Regions from separate parts of the Paenibacillus hamazuiensis genome, predicted to be linked through region 1. Evidence: predicted binding sites of a transcription regulator. Region 1 holds the regulator's gene; each other region holds the start of a gene.
The links. The regulator Rex, encoded in region 1, represses fermentation and respiration genes when NADH is low (regulators of the CRP and FNR family bind a similar motif). The targets are predictions, from matches to a motif close to TTGTGAAATATTTCACAA.
Positions count from the first base shown of each region.

Region 2: the regulator Rex is predicted to act here: its motif matches at 1,776-1,793, upstream of nirB (nitrite reductase large subunit NirB).
Region 3: the regulator Rex is predicted to act here: its motif matches at 1,713-1,730, upstream of MYS68_RS02505 (helical membrane plugin domain-containing protein).

Region 1 covers NZ_JALRMO010000001.1:2,006,731-2,009,980, reverse strand. The annotation lists gene MYS68_RS08785 (DUF47 domain-containing protein) at 1-435, shown strand, start outside; gene MYS68_RS08780 (inorganic phosphate transporter) at 460-1,461, shown strand; gene MYS68_RS08775 (redox-sensing transcriptional repressor Rex) at 1,825-2,448, opposite strand; gene dinG (ATP-dependent DNA helicase DinG) at 2,445-3,250, opposite strand, start outside.
Region 2 covers NZ_JALRMO010000001.1:897,544-900,793, reverse strand. The annotation lists gene nirB (nitrite reductase large subunit NirB) at 1-1,749, opposite strand, end outside; gene MYS68_RS03570 (MarR family winged helix-turn-helix transcriptional regulator) at 2,240-2,692, shown strand.
Region 3 covers NZ_JALRMO010000001.1:619,292-622,541, forward strand. The annotation lists gene MYS68_RS02495 (sulfatase family protein) at 1-59, shown strand, start outside; gene MYS68_RS02500 (sulfatase) at 56-1,558, shown strand; gene MYS68_RS02505 (helical membrane plugin domain-containing protein) at 1,773-2,225, shown strand; gene MYS68_RS02510 (NAD(P)/FAD-dependent oxidoreductase) at 2,240-3,250, shown strand, end outside.

The DNA of each region.
Region 1 (3,250 bases):
GGCTTGAACAAGACGTTTATTACTCCGCTTGACCGCGAGGATATTCTCGAGCTCGCCTCCAAATTGGACGACGTGATGGACGGAATTGAAGCGACGATCGCCCGTTTCGATTATATGAACGTACAAAAAACCGACAAGTTTATGAAAGATTTCTCCGCCGTCATCGTCCAGTCGTGCCAACACATTTTGGACGCTTTCAAGCTGCTTGCCCGCAAAAAGTACATGCAGCTCACCGAGCATACGGTGCAAATCAACAGTCTTGAAAACGAAGGCGATACGCTTATGAGGGAAGGCATCAGGCAAATTTTCCTCCACCCGACAGACCCTTATCACGATTTTAAGCTGAAAGAGATATACGAGCGTCTGGAACAAACAACCGACGCGTGCGAGGATGTCGCGAACATCTTGGAGAGTGTCGTGCTCCGCTATTCTTAAGGGTTGTTAGATCAGGAGGAAACCATGCTTACCCTACTTGTATTTATTGTCATACTGGCGCTGCTCTTCGATTTCATCAACGGGTTTCACGATACGGCGAATGCCATTGCAACGTCGATTTCCACCCGCGCCTTATCGCCGAGAGTCGCGGTGTTCGGAGCGGCCATCCTTAACTTCGTCGGCGCTGTATTTTCCTCGGAGGTCGCCAAGACGGTCGGCGGGAAAATTGCGAACCCGGCCAATATTCCGAACGGTATGCCAATCGTTATTGCAGCCCTGCTCGCTGCGATTATTTGGAACCTGTTGACATGGTATTTCGGAATTCCTTCATCCTCCTCACACACGTTGATCGGATCTCTGGCAGGCGCCGTCATCGCCGGCGCCGGAGTCGATTTCGTCAATTGGAAGGGATTTATTGAAATCATCGAAATATTGATTTTGTCTCCGATTGTCGCGTTCGGTACCGGCTTCGTCATCATGTGGATCATCAAGCTGCTTATCATCAGCGGAGGCAACAGCTCCCGCTCCAAGCTGAACAGGGTGTTCCGCACGCTGCAAATTTTTTCAGCGGGCCTCCTGTCCTTCTCGCACGGCGGCAATGACGCGCAAAAGGCGATGGGCGTCATCGTATTCGCGCTGGTCGCCACCGGCGTCCAGCAAGATCTGCAGGTCCCCTTATGGGTTAAACTGCTTGCTGCTACGGCTATGGGGCTTGGAACGTCGATCGGCGGATGGCGGATCATCAATACGGTGAGCAAAAAGCTGATCAAGATCGAACCGATCAACGGCTTCGCTTCGGATTTGAACTCGTCGATCGTTATCCAAACGTCCACCGCCATGGGCATGCCATTGTCCACCACACACGTCATTTCCTCATCGATCATCGGCACAGGAAGCGTCATGAGGTTTTACGACGTCAAATGGTCGGTCGTAACAAAAATGGTAATGACCTGGGTCATTACCATTCCGATCAGCATCGTGCTGTCCTATATCATATATAAAATCATCTTCGGCTTGTTCTATTAGAACAAGCCTTTTTCGTATTGACATGATCGATACATGGGCATAGTACAGCGTGTCGGCCATAGGTTTTGCGCCAGCAAAACCATGGCAAACATACGCGGGCACGAGGCACGCATCCGCTCCCAAATCATCGCTCCCAAAGTAAAGCGTGCCCGATATAGGATTTTTGAGTGAAGCCCAAAATCCATGTCGGGCAGACGCGAACTAGAAGCGAGCATGAGCTCCCGGAGGGCGGGTCCAGGGCGCCCGAGCGCCTTAAGGGCTTTGCGGAGCAAAGCCAGCTACGGAAGCCTGGGGTCCCCCTAGAGGGGGATTTAGGGGGTGCCCTTTGATTTTAGGGGGTGCCTTTGATTTATGGAGTGATTTTCATTTGTCCAAATAATACGCCAAACTTTGCAGTTCCGCCGTGAGATCCGCATGATGGACCCGTACCGTACTCGGAACTTTAATAATCACCGGAGCAAAGTTCAGTATCGCCTCAACCCCGGCTTCGACGAACTGATTGGCGACATTTTGCGCCTCCGGGGCCGGCACCGTGATGATGCCGATCCGCACGTGCAGCCGTTTAATCGTCTCGGAAAGCTCCTGCATCGGCTGCACAAACAAATTGTTGATCTGCTCCCCGACCTTGGCCTGATGCGCATCAAACACAGCGACGATTTTCATGTTATCCTTTAAATAAACGTTATAATTGCAAAGCGCCCGTCCCAGGTTGCCCGCACCGACCAGAGCTACGGAAATAAGCTTGTCCAGCTTCAAAATTTGCCGTATTTTTTCAATCAAATAATCGACGTCGTAACCGATCCCCTTTTTCCCGAACTCCCCGAAATAGGCGAGATCTTTGCGGATCTGCGCCGGGTTCAGGTCAAGCTTGTGCCCCAGATCCTGCGAGGAAACGGTATGCACGTTTTTCATGCTGAGCTCGTTCAAAAAACGTAAATATATCGGAAGCCGCCGGACGACGGCTTCGGAAATTTTCGGCGTTTTCATTGTTCATGCTCTCCCATCCATTGCTTAATCCGCGAAACGAGCTGGGTCGTCGGCATATGCTCGATTTTCGGTCCCGGCAGCGAGTACAGAAAGTAACGGCCGTAATTCGTATCGATCACTCTCGTGTCATAAATGACCACAATGCCTTTGTCACCCGCAGTCCTAACCAATCGGCCGAACCCTTGCTTGAACCGGATCACCGCCTGGGGCACCGAAAGCTTCATAAACGGATTTAAGTTCTGCTTTTTCAAAAACTCCGTTTTCGCCTCGACGAGCGGGTGATTCGGGGGCTGGAACGGAAGCCGAACGATCGCAAGGCAGGTGAGCGCTTCTCCCGGAATATCCACGCCTTCCCAGAAGCTGCTCGTGCCGAGCAGCACGCATGCCGGGTGGCTTTGGAACATCCGCGTCAGCTTGCTGCGATTGCTGCTGTCGACGCCTTGACCGAGCACCTGAATGCCATGCGCGGTCAGCCGATCCTTAAGGCCCGGGTGCGTCGCCTTCAGCATCCGGTTGGACGTGAACAACACGAGCATGCGCCCGTTGGTCTCCACCGCGATGTCGGAGAGCGAATCGACAAGCTTTTCCACGAAAACGGCCTCGCTGCCCATCCCCTTGAGGCTTGGGAAATCCCGCGGAATGACGACTAACGCCTGCTGCCGGTAATTAAAAGGCGATGGCAGCATGACCGTTTTCAGCTTCCCTCCGTTATCTTCGGTTCCGAGTCCAAGCTGCTCGCACGTATATTGAAACGACTTGTCTACCGACAGCGTAGCGGAGGTCATTACGACGCTTTCCTTCG
Region 2 (3,250 bases), 1.1 Mb from region 1:
ATTGGCGATTTTCAGCAAATCCTTCGCCGTCGTAACTCCGCCGTGAATTCTCGGGATGACGGAGTACGTGCTGTCCTTCTGAATATTGCCGTGGTTCCGTTCGTTAACGAAGCGGGATTCCTTCTCGTCCTCATGCTCTTCCGGCCAAACCATGCCCAGATAGTAGTTCAGCGCCGGGCGGCATTTCGAGCAGCCCTCCGGATTTTTCCACTCCAGAACGTTCATGACTTCCTTGGATGTCGTCAGCTTCATCTTTCTGATCGCTTCGACAACTTCATCGCGCCCGAGTGTCGTACAGCCGCAAATGCCTTCTTTGACCGATTTCACCCCATCGGCACCGAGCACATGTGTCAGCAAATCTGCCACAAGAGGCTTACAGCCGCCGCAGCTTCCCGACGCCTTCGTGCAATATTTGACGTCGTTCACGCTTGTGCAGCCTTTTTCGTTGATCGCATTCACGATCGTTCCTTTGCTCACGCCGTTACAGCCGCAAATGATCTCGTCATTCGCCATCGAAGCGACATAGTCGACGCCGGACTTCGCCCCGCCGCCTGCGGAATCTCCGAGCAGCACCTGCTTCTCCTTGCCGGTTACGTCCTCGCCGCTGCGGATCATCGCAAACAGTCTCGAGCCGTCGCTCGTATCGCCGAACAGCACGGACCCGATCACTTTGCCGTCCTTGATGACCACCTTTTTATAGACACCGTCAAAATCGTCCTGGACCTTCACCGAACGCGTGCCCGGTTCATCCGTAAACTGACCAGCCGAGAACACGTTGACGCCGGACACCTTCAGCTTGGTCGATACGACCGATCCTTGGTAGCCTGCCGATTCCACTCCGGCAAGACGTTTCGCGAGCTCGCTGCCTTGCTCGTAGAGCGGCGCAACGAGACCGTACGCGATGCCGCGGTGCTCCGCACATTCGCCGACCGAGTACACATGTGGGATGTTCGTTTCCATATAATCGTTAACGACGATGCCGCGATTGATTTCAACGCCGCTTTCCTTCGCCAGGGCGATGTTCGGACGAATCCCGACCGCCATGACGACCAGATCCGCTTCGACCTCGGTGCCGTCTTTGAAGCGGACGCCGGTAACGCGTTTTTTGCCGAGGATCGAATCGGTGTTCTTCTCAAGCAGAAAGTTCATGCCTTGCGATTCCAATTCTTTTTGCAGGAGCCTCGATGCGGTCTCGTCGAGCTGCCGCTCCATCAAATATTTGAAAATGTGCACGACCGATACTTCCATGTTCAGGTTCAGCAGCCCGCGTGCCGCTTCCAATCCGAGCAAGCCGCCGCCGATGACGACCGCTTTCTTGTATTTCTTCGACGCTTCGATCATCGTCTCGCAATCTTTGATATCGCGGAAGGCGATGACGCCTTCTTTGTCCGCGCCCGGCAGCGGCAGCATAAACGGCAGTGAGCCGGTGGCGATGATTACGTCGTCGTAGGGAACGGTCAGCCCGGTATCGGTTTTGACGAGCTTCGCAGCCGTGTCAATTTTATTGACCGTATGTCCGGCATGAAGTGTGATTCCGTTTTCCTTATAGTAGTCCCAATCGTTAATGACGATATCTTTAATATCCGCATCGCCGGCAAGCACCGACGAGAGAAGGATCCGGTTGTAGTTCGGATGTGGCTCGCTGCCGAATACGGTAATTTCGTATTGGTTCGGCGCCAGCTTGAGCAGCTGCTCGATGGTGTTCATGCCCGCCATCCCGTTTCCGATTAACACTAATTTCTTTTTCATGCCACCCACTCCTCTAATGTCATGTAATGTTACATTTTTAACAATAAACGTTGGACAATCGGTTTGTGAATTTGCGACCACCAAGTTTATGTCATGTTTAATAACAATTCTTGTTTATTACATTAACTCAGAAATGCGAATATTTCAATAGATTTTTTTGAAATTTATTTTTATTCGACTTTATAAACCTCACTTATTTCGAACATTTCTCGGAAATTCCAATGTAAATGTTCGTTTTTGACTAAAATCAATCAAATGCATTTGGTTGCATTCAAACCTTCCACACGACGCTCCTCCGAAAAAATCTGTCACGTAATATGACATATAAAAAAACGAGTCAAATCGCTAACGTTCGTCAGAAACGTTATACTGTTCGTTCGTTTTTGATTGTTTTTTCAAATTGGACATTTTACCGCATAATTATTCAACGAAAATTATTTGCATTTTGCAAATTTATGGAGTATGATCGGGATATGAGGTGAACCTAGTGATGGAAAACAATTTGCGCGGCATGTTTCAGCTTATGGCCCGGCGGTTCGGACTGCTCAGCGAACGCTGCTGCGAGACCTGCTGCGGCGATCGTTTAACCGTAATGCAAAGCCATGTTTTGTTTGAAATCAAACGTCGGCACAATCCGTCGATTCAGGATGTCGCAAACGCGCTCGGAATGGATGTCACCACGTTCAGCAGGCAGGCCAAAACGCTTGCGGAAAAAGGGCTGATCAAGAAAACGCCGGCGCCAAGCGACAACCGGATCCAAATATTGTCCCTCACTCCCGAGGGCGCCGCTCTGGAACAAAGCGTCGACGAGCAGGTGAACGAGACGCTTCGGCAACTGCTTTCCCATCTGAGCGACTTTGAACGCGAATCCGTCATCCGCTCCATCGGCCTGCTCAACGATGCGATGCAAAAATCGAATTTGTGCTGCATTCCTCCGAAATAATGGAGGAATTGCTTTCGATTTTATTTGCATTTTGCAAATATATGCAATAACATTTGCGGTCATATTCTGTGAAGGAGGTGATTCCGATGATCCGATACAGCTGCTGCGACTGCGAATGTGATCAAGACCCGGTCCGGACAGAAGAGTGCTGCGCTTGCGCCTGCTGCAAGTAAAATGACATGCTAATTTCGATCACCGTCTGATCCGGCAATCGGCGCTTTCGCTGCTTCGGTGGTCGAGACGACGAGTGGTACTTTTCCAGCTTTGTCTGGGACCGGGCAGTAGCGACACCTCTGCAGCTTGACGGACTGTAAGGCCGTTATTCGATGAAATCGTAACGTTTGTACATGCAAAAGGACACAGAAGACGTTATTTGCCGTAAAAAAGCTAAACCTGGGCGTTTTTTCGACGAATAGCGCTTCTGGGGTCCGCCAGAATTCAAAACGAAGTCGTTTTCCCTAAATAGCGGCTCTGGGGTCCGGAAGATGCGAACCATTACGGAATGCGGGATAGAGCAGTGCGGGACAGGACGAGACTAGTTACGTGCCATCGAGCTGC
Region 3 (3,250 bases), 1.4 Mb from region 1:
ACACGGAAGATCCTTTGCTGAACGGGGCCGTGCCGCTGCGGAGAGGAGGAACGGCATGAAAGCGATCGTGCTTCTGCTCGACTCGGTGAACCGCCATTATTTAAGCGCTTATGGAGCGTCCGGCATATCAACCCCGAATATAGACCGGCTCGCGGCCCGTTCGGTCGTCTTCACAAACCATTGGGCAGGCTCGCTCCCCTGCATGCCCGCCCGCCGGGATATGCTTACGGGCCGCTTGGGATTTTTGGAGCGAAACTGGGGACCAATCGAACCGTTTGACCAGACGCTGCCCGAGGTGTTAAGAAACCATGGGATTTACTCCCATATTTCAACGGATCATTATCATTATTTTCGGGTCGGTGGAGAAAACTATTGCCAGCAATTTGACACGTGGGACTTTATCCGCGGGCAGGAAAGCGATCCCTGGGTGTCGCGGGTGAAGCAGGGGGAACGTCCCGAGCATCATCTCGGCAAATTCGTTCCGCAATATGAGCTGAACAGGACGCAGTTTCGGTCGGAAGAGGACTACTCCTCGCCTTTGACGATCCAATCGGCGATCCGCTGGCTGGACAACAACCGCGACGCGGACGACTTTCTTCTGTGGGTGGAAGCTTTCGATCCGCATGAGCCGTTCGATCTGCCGGACAGTTATTTGCAGGAGTATGGGGACGACTACGACGGCCCTTCCTACTACTGGCCTGAATACGGGCGGGTCAATGTGCCGGACGGCGCCTTGAAGCATATCCGCAAGCGGTATGCGGCGCTTCTGACCATGACCGACCGCTGGGTGGGCAGGCTGCTCGATGCGTTGGACCGGTACGGGCTGTGGGAAGATACGATGATCGTGTTCACCTCCGACCACGGATATATGCTGGGCGAACACCGCTTTATGGCGAAAAATGTGATGCCCGCTTACAACGAGATCGTTCGCATTCCGCTAATGGTTCACATGCCGGGAGATCTGCATGCCGGCAAGCGGCTGGACGCATTGACGCAAAACGTCGACCTGTTCCCGACCTTGCTTGACCATTACGGGGTGGACGTAAGCCGCTGCCGAAACAAGCTGCACGGCAAGTCGTGGCTGCCGCTCATCCGCGAGGAGGTATTCTCCATCCGGGAATGCGCCCTATACGGATACTTCGGCAAAAACGTCAACGTGACGGATGGGGAGTATACATACTTCCGCGCTTCGGTTCACGAAGACAATTCGCCGATCTATTTGTACACCGCGATGCCGACAACGATCGGTCATTATTACGGGACCGACCATATTGCGGACCCGGGACGGATCGAGATGGGCCCGTTCCTTTCGTGGACCGGTTTCCCCGTATATAAAATACCCGGAGATAACGTGAAGATGAAGGATCGGACGCAATCCTTTCATGTGAACGGCGAATATATCCGGCAGCATCTGCTCTTCGACATTCGCGAGGATGCCGGGCAGAGCCGTCCCCTTCGGGATGAAGAAGCCGAACGCCGAATGACGGCGCTGCTGCGTGAGGCGCTTATGGAGCACGACGCGCCAAAGGAGCAGTACGAGCGGCTGGGACTTTCGTAAAGGGAGTGCTTTTTAACAATGCGACTTCGTGTTGCATTGTTTTTTTCACTTTCCTCATTACCATAATTTCCCTATTCTGCGGTTGCAATTTTCACAAAAAAGTTACTTGCAAGATGGAGAAAATCGGTATAAACTAGCTAAGTTAAGGTTTGATATGTGAAATAAATCACAACCAGAGTCAGGAATGCTCACAGGAAAAAGGAGGAGTCAAGTCATGTCCCCAACTGAAGGACAAGTGCAAGAAGTACAGACTGCGGTCGCAGAGACGGCGGCAACCACGACCCAGAAGCTTGATATGGCCATTATGGACCAATTGCTGAAGCCCGAGGTTCAGCAATCGCTGACCGAGCTTGTCAACAATTTACCCAAAATCACGGAGATGGTGAATACGCTGACGCAGGCGTACGATCTGGTTAAAACGGTGGCAAACGACCGCGTCTTCATCGACGATTTGAAGCACGGCTTCGAAGAGTTCGTTAAGCCGATACAGGACAAGGCGAAGGGCATTGCCGTCGCCGCAATCGAAGCGAACGACCGCGCCGAGGCGGAAAACGCGCCGACGATCGGCGTTTTCGGATTGCTTAAAATGCTGAAGGATCCGCAGATGCAGAAGACGCTGCGTTTCACCCAGGCATTCCTTGATGTTTTGGCGGAGAAAAAGAGATAAGGGGGACATTACTCATGGCGAAGCACATTGTCATTTTGGGAGGCGGCTACGGCGGATTGCTTACCGCCCTGACGGCACGGAAATACATCAAATCCGAGGATGCGGCGATCACCTTGATCAATAAGACGCCTTCCCACCAAATTGTTACCGAGCTGCACCGGCTCGCGGTCGGCGGCGTGAGCGAAGGCAATGTCGCGCTGCCGCTCGGCAAGCTGCTCAAGGGCAAGCAGGTTGAGCTGATGGTGGATTCTGTAGAGAGCATCGATCTGAACGGCAAGCAGGTGCGTCTTGCCAGCGGTTTGACTACGGCGTATGACAAGCTCGTCATCGCGCTCGGCAGCGAAACGGCGTTTTTCGGCATTCCCGGTCTTCAGGAAAGCAGCATGACGCTGAAGTCGGTGGAGGAAGCAAACCGCGTGCGCGCCCATGTGGCCGCACGTCTCGACGCGTACCGCGAATCCGGCAACAAAGCGGATGCAACCTTCGTGATCGGCGGAGGCGGTTTGACCGGCATCGAGCTGATCGGGGAAATGGTCGATACGCTTCCGGAGCTGTGCATTCAAAAAGGTGTTAACTTTGATGACATTTCGCTTTACTGCGTGGAAGCGGGCCCTGCCATTCTTCCGGGTTTTGCGCCGGAGCTTGTGGAGCGCGCACATGCATCGCTTACAAAACGCGGCGTCAAAATTTTGACCGGCGTGGCCGTAACGGAAGTGCAGGGCCGCAATGTCATTTTGAAGGACGGCACGTCGATCGAGACGAACACGCTCGTATGGACCGGCGGCGTCACGGGCAACAGCGTGGTAGCCGCTTCCGGCATCGAGAACAACCGCGGCCGCGCCACCGTGACGGCAGGCCTGAAGTCGACCTCGCATCCGGATGTTTTCCTGGCCGGCGACAGCGCCGTCGTGATGAGTCCGGAAGGCCGCCCGTATCCGCCAAGCGCGCAGATCGCATGGCAGATGGGCGAAACCGTCGGCTACAACCTGTACGCCGAATTCAAAGGGCTGCCTTTGAAGGAGTTT